Regions from separate parts of the Bradyrhizobium sp. HKCCYLS20291 genome, predicted to be linked through region 1. Evidence: predicted binding sites of a transcription regulator. Region 1 holds the regulator's gene; the other holds the start of a gene.
What was found. The regulator LexA, encoded in region 1, represses DNA repair genes until DNA is damaged. The targets are predictions, from matches to a motif close to TGTTCNNNNTGTGTTCNG.
Positions count from the first base shown of each region.

Region 2: ACQR07_RS12605 (ImuA family protein) is a predicted target of LexA. The motif match lies at 2,462-2,479, and genes of this name have one in related genera.

Region 1 covers NZ_JBNPTO010000007.1:356,535-363,975, forward strand. Annotated here, with positions in the region: gene ACQR07_RS18690 (ComEC/Rec2 family competence protein) at 1-1,440, shown strand, start outside; gene ACQR07_RS18695 (hypothetical protein) at 1,395-1,652, opposite strand; gene ACQR07_RS18700 (hypothetical protein) at 1,853-2,293, opposite strand; gene lexA (transcriptional repressor LexA) at 2,604-3,302, opposite strand; gene ACQR07_RS18710 (molybdopterin molybdotransferase MoeA) at 3,493-4,704, opposite strand; gene ACQR07_RS18715 (hypothetical protein) at 4,739-5,038, opposite strand; gene ACQR07_RS18720 (ATP-binding protein) at 5,050-7,441, shown strand, end outside.
Region 2 covers NZ_JBNPTO010000004.1:395,577-403,017, reverse strand. Annotated here, with positions in the region: gene ACQR07_RS12615 (UdgX family uracil-DNA binding protein) at 1-1,012, opposite strand, end outside; gene ACQR07_RS12610 (putative DNA modification/repair radical SAM protein) at 1,140-2,378, opposite strand; gene ACQR07_RS12605 (ImuA family protein) at 2,563-3,351, shown strand; gene ACQR07_RS12600 (Y-family DNA polymerase) at 3,251-4,840, shown strand; gene ACQR07_RS12595 (error-prone DNA polymerase) at 5,310-7,441, shown strand, end outside.

The DNA of each region.
Region 1 (7,441 bases):
CGCGATGCCATCACGCCCGACGTCAACGACGCGATGTTCATCTCCGGCCTCGGTCACGTGCTGTCGATCTCCGGCTATCACATGGCGGTCGTCGCCGGCGTCGTGTTCTTCGCCGTGCGCGCGCTGCTTGCGTTGTTTCCCGGCCTGACCGTCAGCCATCCGATCAAGAAATGGGCGGCGGCCGCGGCGCTGGTGGCGGCGGCGTTCTATCTGTTGCTGTCGGGCGCGGAGGTCGCGACGCAGAGATCGTTCTTCATGACGGCCGTCGTGCTGATCGCCGTGATGGTGGACCGCCGCGCCGTCACCTTCCGCACGCTTGCGGTGGCCGCGATGATCGTGCTGATCGCAGCGCCCGAAGCGCTGGTGCATCCGAGTTTCCAGATGTCGTTCGCGGCGACGCTCGGCCTCGTCGCGCTGGTGCAGTTCGGCATGCCCCGGCTGTTCGCGACGCCGGACTCGTCGGCCACCCAGCGCATCGCGCTGTGGGGCGGGCGCGAACTCGTGATGCTGCTCTTGGCCTCGCTGATCGCGGGGCTCGCCACCACGCCCTACGCCGCGTTCCATTTCCATCGCGTCACGCCGTATGGCGTGCTGGCCAATCTCGCGGCGATGCCGGTGGTGTCAGCGCTGGTGATGCCTGCGGGCCTGCTCGGGCTGCTGGCGGCGCCGTTCGGCCTCGACGGCCCAATGTGGTCGCTGATGGGCTGGGGCATCGACTGGATGATCGCGGTGACGCGCTGGGTGGCGGCGCTGCCCGGCGCGGTCGGACGCATCACCGCGTTCGGCATCGGCCCGCTGATCGTGGCCAGCCTCGGGCTGGTCCTGATCGGCCTGCTGCGGACGCCGCTACGCTGGTCCGGCGCCGTCGCGCTCGCTGCGGCCACCATGTGGGCCGTCGCGACGCCGCAGCCCGACATTCTCGTCTCCGGCGATGGCCGCGCGGTCGCCGTCCGCGGCGGCGACGGGCGGCTGCACGTGATGCGCACCGGCAAGGACGTGTTCGTCACGCGGGAGTGGCTCGCCGCCGATGCCGATGCGCGGCTGCCGGCCGATGCCGCGCTCGGCGACGGCGTGTCCTGCGACGAGGCCGGCTGCGTAGTGGCGATGGCCGACGGCCGCTTCGTCGCCATGGCGCTGCGCGCCGATGCGCTGGCCGACGATTGCGCGCGTGCGGCGCTGGTGGTGGCGGCGCGCGCCGCACCGTCGAACTGTGCCGCAGCTGTCATCGACCGCCATCGCCTGCGCCAGCAGGGCGCGCTGATGCTGGTGCGCCGGGGCACGCGCTTCGACGTCACGCCGGCGCGCGCCTATGGCACCGACCGTCCATGGTGGCCGGCGCCGGCCGAGGCCAGCGACTTCGATCCGACGCTGACACCGCGCGCGCCGCCGCGCAGTCAGGACGCGACGCCGCCGGAGACCGAGCAGGGCGTGGAGGATTGAGGTCCGGACAGCTCGAACGTGCCGAGATGATACTCGGCGCCGTCAAGCCCGTCGAACAGCGAGGAGACCTCGACGAGCGTGAACGACGCCGCGGGATCGCGCTGCCAGATGGCAACGTCGTCAGCCGTGACCGTCAACCATCCCAACGCCAGCCTGTAGCGGCCGGGTTCGATGATCCGGCCAGCTTGGTTCCAATCGATCTTGTTGACCACGGTAATACCCCCGGCGGCCACAACGCCGGTCGAGGGACACCGTTCCTGTCGCCAGAGCGTGATGCCTTCTCGTCGAATCAAAGCGCGTACCGCAAGTTCAGTTCACCTCTCCCCGTCGGAGAGAGGTCAACGGCACCGCGACTGCTGTTCGATCGAACCAAAACGCATACTGCTCTCGCGTGACGCCTGCGCCGCTCAGCTCAGGTGATGCTGATGCGGCGGATGGGAGTCGTCTGCGGGGTCGGCGTATCGTTCGTCATGCCGGGGCCGCGCTCGGCCGGCTGCTTGGTGACGGGCAGCTGCAGCACCGTGACGCGCTGGCCTTCGCAGAGCTGCGTCACGAGCACGTGGCGGCCGTCGGCGAACTCGACGGCGTCGTGGTGGCGATCGGGAATGTGCTTTTCGATGCTGTTGAACTTGGCGACGCGCTCGCGGATCGTCCGGGTCCAGAGCCAGCGGCTGTCGTAGCGGACGTCCTCGGCGAAGGCGAGCTCGGTGCCGGGCAGCATGCAGACCGCGACGGTCGGCTCGCTTTCGCTGGCGAAGCCGCGGGTCGCGGTGCCGCGGAACGTCGTCGAGATCAGCGTCTCGCCGACCTTGGCGGGACGGGACGCAACGGCATGGAGGCTGTAGTCACACATCGGATCGCTCCTCGCTGAGAGATAGCCGACCCACGCTTCCCCCCGGACAGGCGCAGGCCTCTATCAGAGTGGACATCGAGGAGATGTTAGCGCGCGCTTCGCGGCAATTCTGCGCTGATCTGCACGGCATGCGGGTGGCCGCGATCACAAGCGTTTGAGGATACCGCGCTGCACATCCTGAAGTGCATTCGCGCGCGACTCAGTTTCGTGTCTTGCTTCTTTTCTTTGCGTCTCACGTCGTTCGGCGGCGAAGATCACAGCACCGCGCCACCGATCGATCGTGCATGTCCAGCACGCGAGGTCGCTGCGCTCAGTACTTGCGATACAGTCCGACCAGCTTGCCCTGGATCTTGACCCGGTTCGGCGGCAGGATGCGCACCTCGTAGGCGGTGTTGGCCGGCTCCAGCGCGATCGATGCGCCGCGGCGGCGGAAGCGCTTCAACGTCGCTTCCTCGTCATCGATCAGCGCCACCACGATGTCGCCGGTGTCGGCGGTCTCGTTGCGCTGGATCAGCGCCATGTCACCGTCGAGGATGCCGGCATCGACCATCGAGTCGCCGCGCACCTCCAGCGCATAGTGGTCGCCATTGCCGAGCATGTCGGCGGGCACGCTGATGGTGTGGCTGCGGGTCTGCAGCGCCTCGATCGGCGTACCGGCGGCGATGCGGCCCATCACCGGCACGGCGACCGGGCGCTCGCCGTCATCGAGCGCCGGCGTCGAGGTGCGGACCTTGCCGAGATTGCCCTCGATGACCGAGGGCGTGAAGCCGCGGCGGTTGCTGGCCGCCTGCGACAGCTCGGGCAGCTTGATGACCTCGATGGCGCGGGCGCGGTTGGGCAGCCGGCGGATGAAGCCGCGCTCCTCCAGCGCCGTGATCAGGCGGTGAATGCCCGACTTCGAGCGCAGATCGAGCGCGTCCTTCATCTCGTCGAACGAGGGCGGCACGCCCGCTTCCTTGAGCCGTTCGTTGATGAACCGCAGGAGTTCGTACTGTTTGCGCGTCAGCATCTCGACCTGGTCCCCAGTTTGTTGTCGTCCAAGTCCCGTGCCCTTGCGTCCCTGAGCCGGAAGTGGACGTTCGTATTCGCGTCGCCCGCAACATACTAAAAACAAATCATGAACGGACACTATATGTTCGATGTGTGTTCCGCAATCCTAAAAATATGATGAATGACCCGGGCTTTGACGGGGAGAAGGGTCAGTTCGGCAGGCGCAGGATCTCGCAGACGCTGCCGGCGGGCGCCTTCGGCGCGAAGGCCGGGCGGATCAAAAGAGCCTGCGATAGCGCAAGATTCCCCAGCAGAGACGAATCCTGCTGCGTCACAGGCGTTGCGACCAGTGTACCATCGGCGCGCTCGTCGAGCTGGGCTCGCAGATAGTCCTCGCGCGAATCGTTGGCGGGGAGCTCGCGGCCGAGCAGCGCGGTTTCGCGCGGGAGCTGGGGCTCGTCGCGGCCGAGCAGGCGCCGAATCAGCGGCACCAGGAACAGGGTCGCGCAGACATAGGACGACACCGGATTGCCGGGCAGCCCGATCACCCTGACGCCGCCGAGCCGGCCATGCATCATCGGCTTGCCCGGCCGCATCGCGATCTTCCAGAACGCCATCTCGACGCCCTCGGCCTCCAGCGCCTGCTTGACCAGGTCGTGATCCCCGACCGAGGCGCCGCCCGTCGTGATCAGGATGTCGGCGCCCGACTCGCGCGCCCGGCGGATGCCCGCGACGGTGGCTTCGAGCGTATCCGCCGCGATGCCAAGATCGACCGCTGCAGCGCCTTCGGCGCGCACCAGCGCGCGCAGCGCGTAGCCGTTGGAGTAGACGATCTGACCCGGGCCGGGCTCGGAGCCCGGCATCACCAGCTCGTCACCGGTGGCGAGCAGCGCCACCGTCGGCCGTCGCCGCACCGGCAGCGCCGGATGGTTCATGCTGGCGGCGAGCGACAGGTCACGATCGCTGAGCCGGCGTCCGGCCTTCAGCAGCACCATGCCCTGATGAAAGTCGACGCCGGCGGGCCGGATGTGCCGGCCCTTGATCGCGGCTTCCGTGATCACGACGTGGCCGTCGCCCGCAATCGTATCCTCCTGGATCACGACGGCGTCGGCGCCATCAGGCACGACGCCGCCGGTGAAGATGCGAGCGGCCTCGCCGGGTCCCACCACGCGGTCGAACGGCCGACCCGCCGCGACCTCGCCGATCACCTTCAGCCGTGCCTGCGGCTTGTCCGCGTCGACAGCGCGCACGGCGTAGCCGTCCATCGCCGACATGGCCTCGGGCGGCTGCGTCCGCAGCGCTGCCAGATCGCGCGCCAGAATGCGGTGAAAGGCATCGTCCAGCGACACCAATTCCTCAGCCAGCGGCTCGGCGCCTGCGAGCACCGCGGTCAATGCATCGGATACCGGCATCAAGGCCATTGGAGTTCCTTTGAAAGCGATCGTGGGGGGCGTTCTAGCCAATGGCGCTGTCGTGGCCAAGCGCGGCGCCGGCGTTGGTTCGATTGCCCGCGCGCCCAGTGCAACGCGACCGTAGTGCTACGGTGTGGTCCGGCACCAGCCGGTTTGAGCCGATTTCGGCTCGAAAGAAGCCGAAATTGCTGGCCGTCGCAACGGGCCGGCCTGCTGCCTCGGGTTGTAGTTCAGTGTTTGAGAACGATTCTTCGCGAATCTCTGCCTGAAGCTCAACCCGGACGGCGGAACTCAAACGGAATGCCTCGCGCGGAACATCACGCAGCAGGACGCAGCTGGTCAACCACCCCTCTCTTGATCGCCGCGCTGATCGCGCTCGCCTGCGCGGCCTTCGTGGCCGTCGAGGTATCGCGCGCGGTGAGGCTGCGCGAGGCCATCTTCACCGACGGAAAGAAGGACACCGTCAATCTCACGAGCTCTCTGCTTCAGCACGCCGAACTGACGTTTCGCACGGCCGACGCACTTCTCACGGGGACCGTGTCCTCGCTCGAGCATCGTCCGCCGGATCGGGATGACCGCAGGCGTCTCAAGGCCTGGTTCATCGACGAGCTGAAGCGCATGCCGCAGCTCGTCAACCTGTTGGTGGTCGACCAGGAGGGCACGCTGCTGGTCAGCTCGATCGCCGAAGAGGGCACCGTGAACTACGCGGATCGCGACTTCTTCGCCTATCATCGCGATTCCCCGGACCGTGGCGTGCGCCTGCACGCGCCGATTCGTGGGCGAGCCAGCAATCAATGGATCATTCCGCTCACGCGGCGGTTCAACCGTCCCGACGGCAGCTTCGGCGGCGTCGTGGTGGCGGCGCTCGGCACGCAATATTTCCAGGATTTCTATCAGCGGCTGGACGTCGGCCGGAATGGCGCGATCCTGTTGGCGTCGCTGGACGGGCCGCTGCTGGTACGGCGGCCCTACGCCGAGTCCAATGTCGGCCGCGACATGAAGCAGAGCGGCCTCTTCCAGGAGCTCAAGCGCACTCCGGTCGGCAGTCTCGAGATCACGTCATCGACCGATGGCGTCCGACGCTTCAACAGCTACGAGCAGAGCAGCAGTTTACCGATCTTGGTTGCTGTCGCGCACGACGTCGAAGAAATGCTGGCGCCTTGGTGGCAGTCGACCATCCGGCGCATGGTCGAGGCCGGGGCGATCATCGTCATGATGATCCTGCTTGGCACCCTCATTTGGCGGACCACCCGAAAGCTCGCGGCCCAGGCCACCGAGCTTCGCGAGTCCAACGAGCGCTTCGCCGTTGCCATCGATGCGATGCCGGACGGGCTCAGCGTGTTCGGTGCCGACAACAGGCTCATCATCTCGAACCGGCGCGTGGCCGAGCTGTATGATCTGGACCCCCAGGAGTATCGCCCCGGCGCCCCCTTGAGCCGCTTTGCGCAGCTTTCCAGGGAGCGCGGCATCAAGTTCGATCTCGGCGCCAACAGCGACACGGTGCGGCTCGAAGGAGGGCGTACCATCGCCGTGAAGCGCGCGACGACGCCCGATGGTGGCTGGGTTTCGGTCCATGAGGACATCACCGAGCGTGTCCGCGCGGCGGAACTGCTCGACGAGCGGCTCGCTGAGCTGATACAGACGCGAAACCGCCTGGAAGAGCAGCGCAACGAACTGATCGCGACGAGCGAGGCGCTCTCCACGGCCAAGGACGCGGCAGAGGAGGCGAGCCGCGCCAAGTCGGACTTCCTCGCCGTCATGAGCCACGAGATCCGCACGCCGATGACGGGCATGATCGGCATGATCGGGCTGCTGGCCGACACCAAGCTCGATCACGAGCAGAAGGAACTCGCTGATATCGCCCAGCTCTCGGCGCGCAATCTGCTGACCGTCGTCAACGACATTCTCGATTTCTCGAAGCTCGAAGCCGGTCAGGTGACCCCGGAAGCGATCGATTTCGACATCGACAACGTCGTCGGCAGCGTCATGGCGCTCATGGGACCGAAAGCGAGAGAACGGGGTCTTGCGCTGCAGGCCTCGCTCGCCGAGGAGACGCCGCGCCGGCTCCGCGGCGATCCCCACCGGATCTCCCAGATCCTGCTCAACCTGGTCGGCAACGCGCTCAAATTCACCGAGCGCGGATCGGTCACGATCACGGCTTCGCATGAATGGCTTCCAGACGATCAGGTCCAACTCAGCATCGTGGTCGCCGATACCGGGATCGGCATCACTCGTGAATCGCAGGAGCGGCTGTTCCAGCCGTTCAGCCAGGCCGACACCTCGGTGTCGCGCCGCTACGGCGGCACCGGTCTTGGACTGGCGATCTGCAAGCGCTTGTCCGAGATCATGGGGGGTACGATCGGCTTCGATAGCGTCGAAGGACAAGGCAGCCGGTTCTGCTTCACCGTCCGTTGCGGCCTCGCTTCGCCCGAGACGGTGGAGGCTGCGCCGCTCGCGCCCGAACTGCCCGACGACAACGAGGTGCTCGAAATCCTCGTCGCCGAGGATAACGACATCAATCGTAATCTGATCGCAAGGCTGCTTGCCAAGCGGGGCTATCGGGCCGACATGGTCGGCAACGGCCGCGACGCCGTCGAGGCCGTTCAGCGCAAGCGCTACGATCTGGTGCTGATGGACATGCAGATGCCGAAAATGGACGGCGTCACGGCCACGCGGATGATCCGCGATCTCGGCAGCGATGCGGCCGACGTGCCGGTGATCGCACTGACGGCAAACGCCTTGGCCA
Region 2 (7,441 bases), on a different contig from region 1:
GCTGCTCGCCGACCAGCATCAGCGGCGCATGCTCCGGACCCTCGCCGAACACGGTCTGCGTGGCGTCCTTCCACAACGGGCAGGCGCGGCAGGCGGCGGCCTCTTCACGCAAGGTCTGAAGATCGACGGCCGCGACATCACGTGAGGTCTCAACGGCGGCGGGCGCATGCGCTTTCGGCTTGCGGGTCATCGCGGTCTCCTCGACGCGTTTCTGCGGCTTGTGCGGCTCGGTGCCTTCATCGGCGATCATCATCGATGTGCGCCGGCTGGCGGCCGCGATCAGCGGCTGGATCAGCTTGGCCTCGGGCAGGTTCTGCCAATATTTCTTCGGCATCTCCTTTTCCATCGCCTTCACTTTCAGCCGCGCCGGATTGAAAATGCTGGCGTAATAGCGCAGCCAGACCTCTTCGAGCCGGTCTTCAGTCGGCGCTTCAGCCTTGCTCACACCCGGTGTGAACGACACGCGGCTGCCGTCCCAATGCGCACAGAGTTCGGGCGTCAGGATCGACCAGGGCATGTCGGCGAAGCGGCGGGCGAAGAACGGCGCTGCGCGCTCCACGATGTGGTGCTCGGGCTCGAACCAGGCGACGTAGCGCGCCTCGCGCTCGCGGCCGACCTCGCGGAAGCGGACAAAGGCGTGCATCTTGTGAACGTCGCGGCGGACGGCGCGCGCCAGCGCATTGGCCTGGGCGACATCGGGATCGGTCGCGATGTCCATCAGATCGTGGTTGGTCCGCAGGCGCCACAGCAGCCGGTAGAGCAAGGTGAAGCGGTTGGCATCGCTGTGCAGGATCGCGCTCTCGGCCAGCTCGACAAAACTCGCCGGCACCGAGAATGCGCCCTTGGGCACCTCGGGCAGCGTCGTGTCGGCCTGGTCGTCGAACAGATCGGGCGCTGCGCCCTTCACACGCCAGGAGACATCGGCCGGCCTGACATCGTCCATCGCCAGCGCCCGCGCTGCCTGGCGCCAACCATCGAAATCGGTGTCGCTGTCGAGGGTTACGACGTGCATCTGTCTCCTCACGTCATTGCGAGCGAAGCGACGCAATCCAGACTTTTCGTGCTGCCCCTGGATCGCTTCCGCCGTCGTCCTTCGGGCTATGACGGACAAGTCGCTGCGCTCGCGATGACGGCTTCCGTTAGAATCCAAATCCCAGCTGCTGCGGCTTGGGCCGCAGCCGGGCTCTGAGGCTGGTGCCGTCGAGCAGGGACGGCGATGGCCGGTGGTCGGAGAGAACGATGAACGGCAGCGCCTTGTTCCTGATGACGTTGAGCTGCGCGAGATCCGCGAAGCGGATCGTGGTGCTGCGGCGGGTGGCGAGGATGCGCTGCACGGTGCGGGTGCCGAAGCCGGGAACGCGCAGCAGCTCCTCGCGGCTCGCTGTGTTGATGTCGAGCGGGAAGCGGTCGCGGTGACGCAGCGCCCAGGCGAGCTTGGGGTCGATGTCGAGCGGCAGCATGCCTTCGCTCTCCTCGACGATCTCGTCGGCATCGAAGCCGTAGAACCGCATCAGCCAGTCGGCCTGGTACAGCCGGTGCTCGCGCACGAGGGGCGGGGCCTGCAGCGGCAGCGCGCGGCTGGCATCGGGGATTGGGCTGAAGGCGGAGTAATAGACCCGCTTGAGCTTGTAGGCGCCGTACAGATTGGCCGAGGTCGACAGGATGACGCGGTCGTTCGCGCTGTCTGCACCGACGATCATCTGCGTGCTCTGGCCGGCCGGCGCGAAGCGCGGCGGCTTCGCCCGGCGCACCGTCTTCTTGGCTTCCGCCGTCTCGTCGAGCTTGAGCCGGAGCCGGCCCATGGTGCGCCTGATCGCGCGCTGGTCCTTTTCCGGGGCGAGCTGCGTCAGGCTCTCCTCCAGCGGCGTCTCGATGTTGATGCTGAGCCTGTCCGCATATTTGCCGGCTTCCGCGATCAGCGCCTCGTCGGCTTCGGGAATCGTCTTCAGGTGGATGTAGCCGCGGAAGCGATGCTCCTCGCGCAGCTTGCGCGCGACTGAGACGACCTGCTCCATCGTGTAGTCCGGGCTGCGGATGATGCCCGACGACAGGAACAGCCCTTCGATGTAGTTGCGGCGATAGAAGTCGATCGTCAGCTTCACCACCTCGTCGACCGTGAAGCGCGCGCGCGGCACGTTGGAGGAGGCGCGGTTGACGCAATACAGGCAGTCGAAGTTACAGGCATTGGTCAGCAAGATCTTGAGCAGCGAGATGCAACGTCCGTCCGGTGCATAGGAATGGCAGATGCCCATCCCCGGCGCGGTCGAGCCGAGCCCCTTGCCGTCACGGGAATCCCGCATCTCCGTACCGCTGGAGGCGCAGGACGCGTCGTACTTGGCGGCATCGGCCAGGATCTCGAGTTTGCGCAGCAGCTCCATGCTTCTGAATCCCTTTGATTCCATTCGCTGAATCAGACCCGGGGCAATCCCGATTGACTCTCTTGGACGCGTTAGCTTTATATTAGAACATATCATGAACAAAGGAGATCGTCGCGGGTTCATTGCCTGCGTTCACAAAGAGAACGGCAGCACCCGCACGATGGATTGAAAGGAGCGGCGACGGATGACCGGCGCACGCATGGATACGCTCGCGCGTCTGCGCGGCCGCATTGCCCGGCTCGAGGCGGCCGATGGCGCGCATGATCTGCGCCGGGTCGCGCTCGGCCATGCCGAGGCGGACGCGGTGCTGCAGGGCGGGCTCGCCACCGGCGCGCTGCACGAGGTGTTCGCCGAGAGCGGCCGCCAGGCGGTGGCCGCGACCGGCTTCCTGTGCGGGCTCGCGGCGCGCGTCGCCGCGCGCCGGCCGCTGATCTGGATCCGGCAGGATTTTGCCGAGCGCGAGATGGGTGCGCTGTCGATGAGCGGGCTCGCCGAGCTCGGCCTCGATCCGCGCCGCATCGTGACCGTGCGCGCGCCCGATCTCGATCACGCCTTGCGCACCGCCGCCGACGCGCTCGCCTGCGATGCGCTGGGCGGCGTGATGCTGGAGGTGTGGGGCGAGACGCAAAAGCTCGATCTCGTCGCCAGCCGCAAGCTGACTTTGGCGGCGCAGGAGTCCGGCGTGACCGCACTGCTGCTGCGCATCGCCGCGACGCCAGAGCCGTCGACCGCGGAGACGCGCTGGATGGTGCGCAGCGCGCCGTCGCCCGCGGTGGCGCCATGGATGGCATGGGGCGCGCCGCGCCTCGATGCCGAGCTCATTCGCAACCGTCACGGCCAGACCGGACGATGGATCATGGAGTGGATGCCCGATGCGTGCCGTTTCAGCGAACCGGCGGCGGATCCTCAGCCTGTGGCTGCCGCGCCTGCCCATCGAGCGCATCAAGCGGAGCCGCGCCGCCGATCCGCTTGAGCAAGGCAAGCCGCAGGTTGTCGTCATCAAGGACGCCAACGCGCTGCTGATCCATTCGCTGGATGAGGCCGCGGCCCGCCACGGCGTGTCGCTCGGCCAGCCGCTCGCGAATGCCCGCGCGGTCTGTCCCGACCTCGTCGTGCACGAGGCCGATCTCGCAGCCGACGCCCAGATGCTCGAGGACATCGCCGACTGGTGCGACCGCTTCACGCCCTTGGTGGCGCTCGATCCGCCGCATGGCCTGTCGCTCGACATCAGCGGCTGCGTGCATCTGTTCGGCGGCGAGGCCAGGCTGATGCAGTCGGTGTGCGATGCGCTCACCGCGCATGGCCTCACCGTGTCGGCGGCGATCGCCTCCAACGCGGTGTGTGCGCGCACGCTGAACCGGCAGGTGCATGGCCGTATCGTGCCCGATGGCGAGGAGGCGACTGCCGTCGCGCTGCTGCCGGTGGCCGCGCTCGGCGGCAGCGAGGCGATCACGCTCGGCCTGCGTCGCGCCGGCCTCAAGACCATCGGCGATGTCGCCTCGCGCGGCCGCAACGAGATCACCGCGCGGTTCGGCGCCGCCTTCACCCGCGTGCTCGCGCAAGCGCTGGGCGAGGCCGATGCGCCGATCAGCCCGCGCAAAGTGCCGCCGGACTACATCGTCGACAAGCGCTTTGCCGAGCCGGTCGCGACCGACACGGTGATCGCGGCGAGCCTCTCCAGTCTCGCCACGATGCTGGTGGCGGCGATGGCGCAGCAGGGCAAAGGCGCGCGGCGGCTCGAAGCCTGCTTCTTCCGCACCGACGGCCTGGTGCGCGTCATCGCCGTCGACACCGGCCAGCCGGTGACGGAGGCCGCCGTCATCGACCGTCTGTTCCGCGACCGCCTGGAGTCGCTCAACGATCCGCTCGATCCCGGCTTCGGCTTCGACATGATCCGGCTTGCCGCCGGCCGCAGCGAGATCGTGGTGCAGCAGCAGCGCGATCTCGATGCGCATGTCCACGACAATGACGAACTGTCGGCACTGATCGACCGCATCGCCGCGCGCATCGGCGGCAAGCGTGTCGTCGTGCATCTGCCGGTCGACACCCACATTCCCGAGCGCGCCGCGTTGCCGCTGCCGGCGCAGCATCATCTCGCGACCACCAGCACCGCCGATTGGCCCGAACGCCACGACGGCGAGCCGCCGCTACGTCCGCTGCGGCTGTTCGCGCGCCCCGAGGCCATCCAGGTGATCGCCGGCGTGCCCGATGGCCCGCCCGCACGCTTCGTCTGGCGCCGCGCCGCGCATGCGGTCGTGCGCGCCGAAGGCCCGGAGCGCATCGCCATGGAATGGTGGCGCCCGGACGGGCAGGGGCTGACGCGCGACTATTTCCGCGTCGAGGACGAGCACGGCCTGCGCTTCTGGCTCTACCGCGACGGTTTGTATGACCGCGAGTTCGAACAGCCGGAGAATGCTTTGCCGGTGCAGCCCGCCTGGTACATGCATGGGCTGTTCGCATGAGGGCAGGGACGATCTCACGGCAAGCCCGCTGCTCACCCTCCCCTGGAGGGCAGGGCAATCGCATATGGCTCTCCAACGCGGCCCAAGCGAAATATTGGAATCGCGAAGGCCGACGGGAGGAAATTTTCGAATCCAGACTGCTCTTTGGAAGCACGAAAAGAATCGAAAAATTCCACATGCGATTGCCCTGCCCTGGAGGGGGAGGGTCGGCTCGCATGCGCGCATGCGAGCCGGGGTGGGGTGACAGACTATCCACGCACGCGGTGCTGGTTTTTACCGGAGCTGAAGCACTCGCAGTTCAGACCCGTCGACATCATGCCGACCATTTGCTGGGCTCACCCCACCCCGCCGCGCGCTTTGCGCGCGTCGACCCTCCCCCTCCAGGGGAGGGTGGGCAGCTGTGCCAGCCGAACAGCCTGTCGCCTGCATCGCATAGGCAGCGCTGCGCCGCAGCTTCCGCGGTCGCGCCATGACCCCCACCCCCTATGCCGAGATCGGCATCACCACCAATTTCTCCTTCCTGCACGGCGGCTCGCATCCGCAGGCCTATGTGCATCAGGCGGCTGTGTACGGCCTCACCGCCATCGGCATCGCCGATCACAACACGCTCGCCGGCGTCGTCCGCGCTTACAGCGAGCTGAACAACGACAAGCTGAGCTACAAGCCAAAACTGCTCTACGGCGCGCGACTCGTCTTCACCTGCGGCACGCCGGACATCCTCGTCTATCCGCGCGACCGCGCGGCGTATGGCCGGCTGTGCCAGCTGCTGACCCGCGGCAAGCGCGGCAGCGATCTCGACAAGGTCGCCAAGGGCGACTGCCGTCTGACGTTCGAAGAGCTGTTCGACTTCATCGACGGCCAGCTCCTGGTGCTGATGCCGCCGCATCGCTTCGACGAGGATGCGCTCGGCAAAGTCATCGCGCGGCTGAAGGACAGCCCCGCCGAAGGCGTGTGGCTCGCCGGCAGCCTGCTGTATCGCGGCGACGACCGCCGCCGGCTGGCGCGGCTCGCGCGTCTCGCGGCGTCAGCCAAGGTGCCGCTGATCGCCACCAACGACGTGCTCTATCACCACCCAAGCCAGCGCATGTTGCAGGACGTGCTGACCTGCATCCGCGAGAAGGCCTCGATCGAGAGCGTCGGCCGCAGGCTGCAGGCCAATGCCGAGCGCCATCTCAAGCCGGGACACGAGATGGCGCGGCTGTTCCGCGATCACCCGGAGGCTATCACCGAGACGCTGCGCTTCACCGACCGCATCGTGTTCTCGCTCGACCAGCTCAAATACCAATATCCCGACGAGCCGGTGCCGCCGGGCAAGACCGCGCAGGGGCATCTGGCAGACCTGACCTGGGCCGGCGCCAAGACCTATTTCGGCGAACATCTGGACGACCGGCTGCGCGCGGTCCTCAACAAGGAGCTCGCGCTGATCGCCGAGCTCAACTACGCGCATTACTTCCTCACCGTCCATGACATCGTGCGGTACGCCCGCAGCCAGGGCATCCTGTGCCAGGGCCGCGGCTCCGCGGCGAACTCGGCCGTGTGCTACGTGCTCGGCATCACCTCGGTCGATCCGACCAAGATCGACCTGCTGTTCGAGCGCTTCATCTCCAAGGAGCGGCTGGAGCCGCCAGATATCGACGTCGACTTCGAGCATTCGCGGCGCGAGGAGGTGATGCAATATGTCTACCGCCGCTACGGCCGCCACCGCGCCGCCATCATCGCCACCGTCATCCATTATCGCCCGCGCAGCGCCATCCGCGACGTCGGCAAGGCGCTGGGGCTGACCGAGGACGTCACGTCAGTGCTCGCCGACACCGTGTGGGGCAGCTGGGGCGATGGTCTCTCCGACATGCAGGTGCGCCAGGCCGGTCTCGATCCCACCAATCCGATGATCCGCCGCGCGGTGGAGCTCGCCTCGGAGCTGATCACCTTTCCGCGCCATCTGTCGCAGCATGTCGGCGGCTACGTGCTGACGCAGGACCGGCTCGACAGCTACGTGCCGATCGGCAATGCCGCGATGGACGACCGCACCTTCATCGAGTGGGACAAGGACGATGTCGACGCGCTCAGCATGATGAAGGTCGACGTGCTCGCGCTGGGCATGCTGACCTGCATCCGCAAGAGCTTTGATCTGATCGCCGATCACAAGGGCAGGCGGTACGTGCTCTCGGACATCAAGTCGGAGGACGACAACGAAGTCTACCAGATGCTGCAACGGGGCGAGTCGCTCGGCGTGTTCCAGGTCGAGAGCCGGGCGCAGATGAACATGCTGCCGCGGCTCAAGCCGCGCACCTTCTACGATCTCGTCATCGAGGTCGCCATCGTCCGGCCTGGACCGATCCAGGGCGACATGGTGCATCCCTATCTGCGCCGCCGGAACAAGCTGGAGAAGGTGACCTACCCGTCGCCGTCGCCGGATCATGGCTCAGCCGACGAGCTCTACAAGGTCCTGCACAAGACGCTCGGTGTTCCCCTGTTCCAGGAGCAGGCGATGCGGATCGCGATCGAGGCCGCAAAATTCTCGCCGGAGGAGGCCAACGGCCTGCGCCGCGCCATGGCGACGTTCCGCAATGTCGGCACCATTGGCTCCTATGAGGAGAAGAT